DNA from 3 places in the Exiguobacterium sp. B2(2022) genome. Region 2 is predicted to be linked to each of the others. Evidence: riboswitches for the same ligand, from Rfam matches in the RefSeq annotation. Region 2 holds a riboswitch; each other region holds the start of a gene.
The links. A riboswitch is a leader RNA that binds a small molecule or an ion and turns the genes downstream of it on or off. The one in region 2 is predicted to bind S-adenosylmethionine.
Positions count from the first base shown of each region.

Region 1: another riboswitch for S-adenosylmethionine. It lies ahead of ON063_RS08940 (2,3-diketo-5-methylthiopentyl-1-phosphate enolase); the one in region 2 lies ahead of ON063_RS02890 (aminotransferase class I/II-fold pyridoxal phosphate-dependent enzyme).
Region 3: another riboswitch for S-adenosylmethionine. It lies ahead of metK (methionine adenosyltransferase); the one in region 2 lies ahead of ON063_RS02890 (aminotransferase class I/II-fold pyridoxal phosphate-dependent enzyme).

Region 1 covers NZ_JAPEHX010000037.1:18,859-22,139, forward strand. Annotated here, with positions in the region: gene ON063_RS08935 (2-hydroxy-3-keto-5-methylthiopentenyl-1-phosphate phosphatase) at 1-584, opposite strand, end outside; gene ON063_RS08940 (2,3-diketo-5-methylthiopentyl-1-phosphate enolase) at 581-1,735, opposite strand; SAM riboswitch class I at 1,806-1,907, opposite strand; SAM riboswitch class I at 2,113-2,215, shown strand; gene mtnK (S-methyl-5-thioribose kinase) at 2,298-3,281, shown strand, end outside.
Region 2 covers NZ_JAPEHX010000009.1:4,894-8,174, reverse strand. Annotated here, with positions in the region: gene ON063_RS02895 (iron-containing alcohol dehydrogenase) at 1-256, opposite strand, end outside; gene ON063_RS02890 (aminotransferase class I/II-fold pyridoxal phosphate-dependent enzyme) at 253-1,428, opposite strand; SAM riboswitch class I at 1,507-1,606, opposite strand; gene ON063_RS02885 (AI-2E family transporter) at 1,765-2,865, shown strand; gene ON063_RS02880 (MDR family MFS transporter) at 3,135-3,281, shown strand, end outside.
Region 3 covers NZ_JAPEHX010000025.1:2,049-5,329, forward strand. Annotated here, with positions in the region: gene ON063_RS06660 (GNAT family N-acetyltransferase) at 1-26, opposite strand, end outside; gene ON063_RS06665 (hypothetical protein) at 191-712, shown strand; gene metK (methionine adenosyltransferase) at 735-1,943, opposite strand; SAM riboswitch class I at 2,076-2,195, opposite strand; gene pckA (phosphoenolpyruvate carboxykinase (ATP)) at 2,501-3,281, shown strand, end outside.

The DNA of each region.
Region 1 (3,281 bases), on a different contig from region 2:
CCTTCCGCCTCGCATAGCGAAATCAGTTGACCGCGCGCATACACGACGTCGGCACGTTTGGCGATTTCAAAATCGGTGACGGAGTCCCCGATGACAATCAACGTGTCGGTAGGTGCGACAATCTGTCGGGCAATCGTCGGTTTGCAACATCCGCAATCGTTCGAACAATGGGCATCACATGAATGAGGCCATGTAACGCGCGCTGTCGCTTCTGAAAAATCAACGTGATTGCAGTAGATGTGTTCCGGTGCGACATGACCTCCTAGAATCGGATGGACGAAAAAGTCCATGCCCCCACTGACGACATCAAACCGAAAGCCGTGCGACTGGGTCTCTTGCAAAAACTCGACAAACCCCGCTCGAAGCGTGATGGTCGACTGAAGAAACTCACGATACCGCTCTTGCTGGTTACTCGGGAGCAGGCTGAACATCTGACCGACGCCTTCTCGAATGGAGAGCGTTCGGTTCAAAACACCATCTTTGAGTTCGACCCATTCAGGTGGGGCGAAGCGTCGCATCAACGCGATGATGTTATCTTCTTCCGTGATGGTTCCGTCGAAATCACAGATGACGTGCGTACTCATCGCGCACCCCACGCATTCAGCGCAGTCGATAACGCATCGGTCTCGCTCGTTTTACCGATTGCCTGATCGATTGCTTGGCGGAATGCCCTCGCACCGGCAACCGCACCGTCGGGATGCCCATGAATCCCACCGCCTGCATTGATGACGACATCCGTTCCGAAGTCACGAATCAAATCCGGAACGAGTCTTGGGTGAATCCCGGCAGACGGGACCGTCAGAATCGGTTTCGTCCAATGGGATTCCGTCGCATACGTTTGAATCTGTTGTGTTTCGTCTTTCGGTGTCGAGAGTGAACCATATGGCGACGGGAAGAGCGTCAAGTCCGCCCCGGCGAGTCGAATCAGTTTCCCGAAAAGGAGGGAATGACGAATCGATCCGGTCAACGCTCCCGCGAAAGCGGGATGTGCCAAAATCGGGACGTGAATCTCAGGGTCTTTGGCGAGCTCTCGTAACGCATCGAGCCCGTACGTATACACATTGAACAACAGTGCGGTCGCGCCTGCCTCGATCAAACGTTTTGCCTGGTCGCGTAAGGTGAAAACGGGTCCGCTCAACGTGACGGCGTATAGAACGGAACGACCCGTCAGTTCTTGATGTTCTTGAATGATCGATGCCCCGACCCGTGCCCGTTCGATCGATGGGGTGAGCGGGTTGTCATATAAAATCTCATCGTCTTTCACGAGATCGATGCCACCTGCAAACTGGTCACGAAGTTGTGTCGCCAAAAAATCAAGGTCACGCCCGATGACGCCTTTGAAGATGCTCATGGCGAGCGGTCGGTCGTGTACTTGAAGGATGTTGCGGACACCTTCGACGCCGAATGCGGCACCCGGAAAGTCCGATGCGAGCTCATTCGGGAACGATAGGTCGACAAATTGGACGTTTGGGTCGAGCGACAGTTTTCCGAATGTCGTCGTCAGAATGGACGAGAAGTCCGGCGTCACATTATGTAGCGGGTAACGAATCGAGAAACGACTCGTCGTTTCCTGTTGGGAGGTATCGATGACCTCGCCACGGAACGCCTGTAGTTGATGCTGTTCGAGATGGTTCAATTCGGTCCATGTTCCGACGGTCAGCTCATGTGCGATTTTCTCAGCCACGCGTTCGACGTGATCGGTATGTTTGATTTCATAAGTTGCGATGATTCCCATAAGTTCCTCCTTTCAGGTCAAACAAAAAATGACCTCATGCCAAGGCAAGAGGTCATTCGAAAACAATGAACTCTTATCTCTCAGCGATAGCTGCAAGAATTAGCACCGTGCCATTTCTGGTCGGTTGCTGCGACATCATCGGGCTTGTCCCTCCGTCTGCTCTTGATAAGAATAGTTGTGAAGTTGTGAAATTTAATTGAATTTTTACATAGAATCGCTCACTCGTCAATTCCTTTTTTTGAGAAAAAAAGTTTTAAAATAATGTTTCTATATATGCGTGTCAAAAATAGGGAGTCGACCGAAAATAGAGGATTGACAACTAGCGTGCCTAGTCCGTAATATTCGTCTCAACACGTCAAACACAATTACATCATTTACTCTTATCGCGAGTTGGCAGAGGGAATTGGCCCTAAGACGCCGCAGCAACCGACCATTTGGCACGGTGCTACATCCACCAGACATATGTCTGAAAGATGAGAGGAACAACCAATTTGGGTGTGCCTCTTTCTCGCGGAGAAAGGGGCTTTTTTCATGCATAGATTCAAGAAAGGGGAAAATCATCATGGCTTATGAGGCGTTTACAGAACAAAGTGTCGTCGAACACGTTCGACAGTTGGGGTTACTAGAAGAGGGGATTGCAGAATGTGAGGAAATCGGAGATGGAAATTTAAATCTCGTCTTTCGCATTCGTCAAGGAGAAACGTCATTGATCGTGAAACAGGCGTTACCGTATGCAAAAGTCGTGGGAGAGAGCTGGCCACTCACGCTCGACCGTTCGTGGATTGAACAACTGGCACTCCGTGAGTTTTCAAGAGTCGTACCGCAATTCGTACCGGATGTAATCGGGAGCGATCGTGAACTTGCCTATACGATTTTGGAAGATTTGTCAGCGTTTGAAATCGTCCGGACGGGCTTCCTAAAAGGAGAGAGCTATCCGAATTTGGCGCGTCACGTCGGTACATTCCTCGGTGAAACGTTGTTTGCGACGTCTGACTATGCGAACGGACCGCTCGCCAAGAAACAAATCGAAAAAGAGTATTACAATCCAGAGCTATGCGACATCACGGAAAAGCTGATTTTCACCGACCCGTATCGTGATGCAGAATCGAATCAAATCGAAGCGACCCTTCGTCCGGACGTGGAACAACTGTGGTCAGACCTCGCCTTGAAAATTGAAGTGACGAAATTGAAGGTCGGCTTCGTGACAAAACATGAAGCGTTGCTACATGGAGATTTACATACAGGAAGCATTTTTGCGACGCGTCAAGAAACGAAAATCATCGATCCTGAGTTTGCGTTTTACGGCCCATTCGGTTTTGACATCGGTCAAATCATTGCCCATCTGGTGTTCTCGACATATGCGCATCCGTTGAAGCGGTTCGAACGCTTCACAGAAGTGCTCACTGTTTGGGAGACGTTCGAGAAAACGTTCCGTACACGCTTCACACAGGCGGTCGAACCGTTCAACACAGTAGGATTCGTGGACGAACTGTTGCCATCGATTTTGAGTGATGCGATCGGCTACGCAGGCTGCGAATTGATTCGA
Region 2 (3,281 bases):
TATCAATCAATTTACCTCCGCCGACGGCAATCCATACGTCTGGTCGATAGGCATTCAAACGATTTACTTCTTCGTCTGAACATTCACCGTAAAATCGTACACTCGGAATTTCTGCTAGACGAGGGAACACGCGAACCGCTTCACCGTATCCGTTCAATCCTCTCAAAACGAGTGCCTCCCGATTCCCAATCAACGTATGAAGGTCCTCGAGCGCATTATGCGAATGGTCATATTCGAGCACGGCCTGACGAATCACAAATGTACCTCCTCATAGGCTGCAAACAGTCTCTCAATCCGTTCTACCGCTTCATCAATCTTCTGTTCAGACGATACGAGACCGAAACGGATGTGGTGCTCTCCCTCTGTTCCGAAGAAGTAGCCTGGTGTGACGGCGACTCCCGCCTCGTGGAGTAACTTTGTCGAGAACGATTTTGCATCCCCCTCAGGTACTTTCGCCCATACAAAGAACGAACCCTTTGGTGCCTCAATCTCCCACCCCGCCCGGCGTAACCCATTAATCAATCGGTTTCGTCTTGTTTCGTAAAGTGAGGCTAGGTCGTCACGTAAGTCACGCGGGGATTCTAATGCCACGATCGCTGCCTCTTGAATGGCCGAGAAGACAGAGACGTGGACGTGATCTTGATATGTGTTGATGGCTTCGATGATATCGGCATTTCCGACCGCGAACGCGACACGCCACCCTGACATATTGAACGCCTTCGACATCGTGTATACTTCAATTCCAATATCTTTCGCACCATCTGCCTGCAGGAAGCTCGGTGGAACATAACCGTCGAACCCAATGCTTCCATAAGCGAAATCGTGGACGACCATCACATCATGCTTTTTCGCAAACGCGACGGTCTCTTCAAAGAATGCTGGTGTTGCGACAGCCCCAGTCGGATTGCTCGGGTAGTTCAAATACATGAGTTTCGCATGGCACGGATCGAGTGTTGAATAGTTCGGAAGAAAGCCATGTTCCTCTTTTAGCGTCAAATCGATGATTTCCGCACCTGCGAGCCTCGCTCCAGAGATGTAATCCGGGTAACCCGGGTTCGGGAGCAAAATCCCGTCACCTGGTTCGAGAAGGCATTGTGGGAGTGTGATCAAACCTGATTTACTACCAATCAAGATGGCGACTTCTCGTTCCGGGTCGAGTTCGACACCATATTCACGAGAGTAAAATGATGCGACCGCCTGTTTCAATCGGGTCTGTCCTCGAAATGGACCGTATTGGTGTGTGGTCGGGTCCGTGAGGGCACGTTCGAGCGCCTCACAGATTGGAGCGGGCGTCGGTAAATCGGGTGTCCCTTGCCCGAGTCGGATGACGCTCTTCCCGCTTGCCTCTACCGCTGCGACCTCTTCTGCTAATCCGACGAAGTGTTGCGTCGGTAAAGATTTTAATAATTGTGAACGTCTGTCTGCCATGATTCTTCCTCCTGATACGAAAAAACACCCCTTTCTGAGGAAAGGGGTGCTCAATACAGACGTATGTAGTCAACCACCTTCCCATCTCTCAAGGTCACCTTGCTGGAATTAGCACAGTATTTTGCAATCTGTTGCTGAAGCTTCATCGGGCCAGTCCCTCCGCTTCTCTTGATAGAAAGTGTTATTCGCTATGTAATTTTTGTATGTCCCTAAGTTAACCAGACATTTCCAACGGTGTCAAACATTTTTTTCAAAGTGAACATCTATTGAATCCTTTTCAAAAAACATTCATAGTAAAAGAGTAGAAAAATTATATTTGTATGAGGGGATAGAGCATTGGAGCTTAATCGTCAACTTATTTGGAAACTCAGTGTGATCGGTCTGATTTTACTCGTCTTATGGCGGGTCATCAGTGAACCGGATACCATCTCACGTGTTTTGCAGTACACGTTTCAGTTACTGACCCCGATCATCATGGGGATTGCCATCGCTTTGTTACTCAACACCGTACTCTCTTATATTGAAGAACGGTTCCATTTGAAGCGATATCAAGGTCTGCTCATCGTCTATATCACGTTTATCGGGATTTTAGCGATCTCCGTCGTCACGTTGTTCCCGCGGATCTACTCGAGTCTTTCATCACTCATCGAGGAGTTACCCGTCTACATCCGTCAAATCGATGCGTTCTTAGGTGATGTAAACAATTACTTGAAAGACTATAATGCGACGATCGCCCAGGCGATTGATTTTGCACGCTTCGAGGATCGTTATTCCGGATGGGTCGAGACGGCCGTCCTCTCTTCTGTCAGTTATGTCTCTAGTTTCACGATGACATTGATCAACTTCTTGATTGGGATTGTCATCTCCATCTATCTGTTAAAAGACAAAGAAGTCTTCGCTCGCATGTTCAAACGCCTTCTCTACGCGCTCTTACCAGTGGGCACTGCGAAGACGACAATCGATATCTTTCAGGAGATGGACTACATTTTTAAACGATACATCATCGGTAAATCACTCGATTGTCTGATCATCGGTGTTCTCGCTGTCATCGGACTCTTAATCATCGGGGCGCCATACGCGTTACTTCTTGGTGTCATCGTCGGGGTGCTCAATTTTATCCCATACGTCGGTCCGCTACTGGGGATGATCCCAGCGTTTATCATCACTTACTTCTATGATCCGTTCACCGCCGTATTGGTGCTCTTGTTCATCTTCTTGTTGCAGCAATTTGACGGGTTATGGCTCGGGCCGAAGATTTTGGGTGACAGCGTCGGAATCACTCCGTTTTGGGTCATCACATCGATTATCATCGGAGGAAGTCTATTCGGTCTCGTCGGCATGTTTGTGAGTGTCCCGATCACGGCGATGATTCAAGTCGTCTTGTCTAGACTGATTGATTATCGTTTGAATCGAAAAAATTTAAATGAATTACTCTAAATCCTCCCAATAATTTGTTGACACATTGATGAAATGTGTCATACAGTTGAAGAGAAGAACAACAATTAACAGAAAGGAGAGGTTCCCATGTCAGTAGTATCTTCGAAACCATTCATTCAAGTTCATACTGATTGGCAGGCACCTCTTCGATTGATTCATATCTAAGACGCCTGCCTAACTAGGCATGCATAAACAACGTGGGACGTCGTATGCCTTCATGCATATGACGTCCCTTTTGTGTCTAAAATTAAATAAAGCAGGTGACCTGTATGTTTCAATCACTCAAGCAACTCGACCGCAACATTTGGATACGTTTCTTAGGAGAAACGATCACGGGAATCATGATGTTCATGATTGCCCCATTCTTAGTCCTTTATTATAGTGACCAGTTAGACAGCTATCTTCAAGTCGGAATC
Region 3 (3,281 bases), on a different contig from region 2:
TCTGGAACTGCTTCCCTCATGTTCATGACAGCTTCCCCCTTTTGGCCAATCTATTTGTATCATTCCCTATCGTCACGTTTTTATCCTGCCATTCGTTTCTTTTTCATGACGATTCATAAGAAAACGTTATGTCCGCAATCGACTAGGGTATAACACTAGCAATGCCAATCACATGAAGGAGTGGAACAACATGGAACCAAAATTAGAGCATGACCCGAAAGTCGAACAAACAGAGAATCCGAACCGTCAATTTGATCAATTGGATGCTGGGGGACCAAAGATCAGCGTTGTGACCGGGATGTTACTCGGTGCCCTCGTCGGGGGTCTCCTCGCCTTACTTAGCTCCTCGAATCGAGAGCAGACGAAACAATCGCTTACGAATGCAAAATCTTCGGTCGGAGGCATCGTGAATGAGGTCAAACAAGATCCAGCCGGTAAGGCATCTCAAGTCATTGAACAAGTGAAGACCGCTTCTGGCAAGATTCAGGAAGTGACTACAGACGTTCAAAACGTATATGAAAAAGTCGTCGGAGAAGTCGATACGGTCAAAGAAGATGTCAATAAAATCGTCGAGACGGCCCAAGAAGCCAAATCAGATTTACAAGACATTGGTGAAAAAGTCGTCGAAGCGAAGGATACGGCGCTTGGACAAGAAACCACTTCGACTGAATCGACGTCGAATGACAATAAGCAGACACCACCAACGACTTGAACCTAAAAAAACGTTTTGTTGATTACGCGAAACGCTTCGCGCCTTCTTCAAGAACTGCTGCTTTATCTGTTTGCTCCCATGGGAGTTCGATATCTGTACGACCGAAGTGACCGTAAGCTGCTGTTTGCTTGTAGATTGGACGGCGAAGGTCAAGCATCTTGATGATGCCTGCTGGACGGAGGTCGAAGTTCTCACGAACGAGTTCAACGAGCTCTGTTTCGCTCAATTTACCAGTGCCGAACGTGTCGACAGCGATTGATACTGGATGTGCTACCCCAATCGCGTAAGCGAGTTGAACTTCTGCTTTATCCGCAAGTCCTGCTGCAACGATGTTTTTCGCTACATAACGAGCTGCGTATGCTGCTGAACGGTCAACTTTTGTAGGATCTTTACCAGAGAATGCGCCACCGCCGTGACGAGCGTATCCACCGTACGTGTCGACGATGATTTTACGTCCTGTAAGACCTGCATCTCCTTGTGGTCCACCGATTACGAAGCGACCAGTCGGGTTGATGAAGTATTTTGTTTCAGCATCGATGAGTTCAGCCGGGATGACTGCTTCGATGACATACTTTTTCAAGTCTTCTTGAATTTGCTCGAGCGTGATCTCTTCTGCGTGTTGTGTCGAGATGACGATTGTATCGATGCGAACAGGATTGTTGTTCTCATCGTACTCAACCGTTACTTGCGTCTTTCCATCGGGACGAAGGTAAGCAAGCGTACCGTTCTTACGAACTTCTGCAAGACGACGTGACAATTTGTGCGCCAATGAGATTGGAAGCGGCATGAGTTCTGGAGTCTCGTTTGTCGCATATCCGAACATGAGACCTTGGTCACCTGCACCGATTGCATCAAGTTCCTCTTCAGTCATCTGACCTTCACGTGCTTCAAGAGCTTGGTCGACACCTTGCGCAATGTCTACTGATTGCTCGTCAATCGACGTCAAGACGGCACATGTTTCCGCATCGAAACCATATTTCGCACGTGTGTATCCGATTTCACGGACTGTTTCACGGACAACTTTCGGGATATCCACGTAAGTTGACGTTGTGATTTCACCAGCTACGAGTACAAGACCTGTTGTGACAGACGTTTCTGCCGCAACACGGGCATTCGGGTCTTCCGCTAAAATGGCATCCAAAATCGAGTCAGAAATCTGATCACAAATTTTATCTGGATGTCCTTCAGTAACCGACTCTGAAGTAAAAAGTCGACGGTTCAATTTTGACATTCAAAAAACCTCCTATAATAAGGGTGATATGTGGACGGTACTCGTTCCCCTTACGCGTTGCTTTGGGACGGTAATGAAAAAAACCTCCCCCGATGACATACATGGGGAAAGGTTGAATCGTTCTTCCTTACCCTCTTATCGTTCGAAGCTAATGGCTTCGCTTCAGGATAGCACCTTTTCCGCATAAGACTTCATGTCGGACGGTTGCTGGGCTTCGTAGGGCCTTGTTCCCTCCACCGCTCAGAATAAGAGTATCCGTTACGAAAACCATCATATAAATGACGCTCGATTATGTCAAGGGAATCAGACGAATTCGTAAAATTTTTCACCGACTTGCAAAACATTTCTGTTTGTGAATCGACAAACATTTTTTTATTTCGTTTCTGTTTTTTAACACCTTGTGATAAGAGAATGTGATAAACTGTTTTTGTAAGAAAGGATACGCTTGTGTTTAATTAGTGTGTCACATATAATTAAAAATGTCATACTGATTAATCGTAATCGCGGAAGTATGCGGATTTCATCCACATCTATTTAGGGGAAAGGTGGGATTCAGGATGGCGACAACGCTCCTGAAAATCGAAGAATTAATTAATGGTGCCGACATGAAACGGAACTTGACGGTTCCAGAACTGGTGGAAGAAGCCATCCAAAATGGTGAAGGTGTACTGACAAAAGACGGGGCTTTATCTGTCAGCACGGGTGCTTTTACCGGACGGTCACCGAAAGACAAATTCGTCGTACAAGATGAAGTCAGCAACAACCTTGTCGATTGGGGAAAAGTGAACCAACCGATCGCGGAAGAGAAGTTTTCAGCACTTCTTGACAAAGTACTCAACCATTTAGAAAAGAAAGACAAACTTTATTACCTCGAAGCGTCTGCTGGTGCCGATGAGCACTATACGTTACCGGTCCGTGCCATTACAGAATATGCATGGCATAGTCTATTCGCAAAACAACTGTTTTTACGCGAATGGCCAACGAAAGGTGCGTTCGACCCGTTCACTGTAATTTATGCACCGAGTTATAAAGCCGACCCTGCAGTGGATGGCACGAACTCAGAGACGTTCATTCTCGTTTCATTCGCCAAGCGCACCATTCTGATCGGGGGAACAGAGTACGGTGGCGAAATTAAAAAATCAATCTTCTCCGTCATGAACTTCTTGTTACCTGAACAAAACGTCTTATCGATGCACTGTTCGGCAAACGTTAACGATGCAAATGAAACGGCACTCTTCTTCGGATTGTCGGGAACTGGGAAGACGACACTTTCAGCTGATCCACAGCGCCACTTAATCGGAGACGATGAGCATGGATGGTCACCGGATGGGGTCTTCA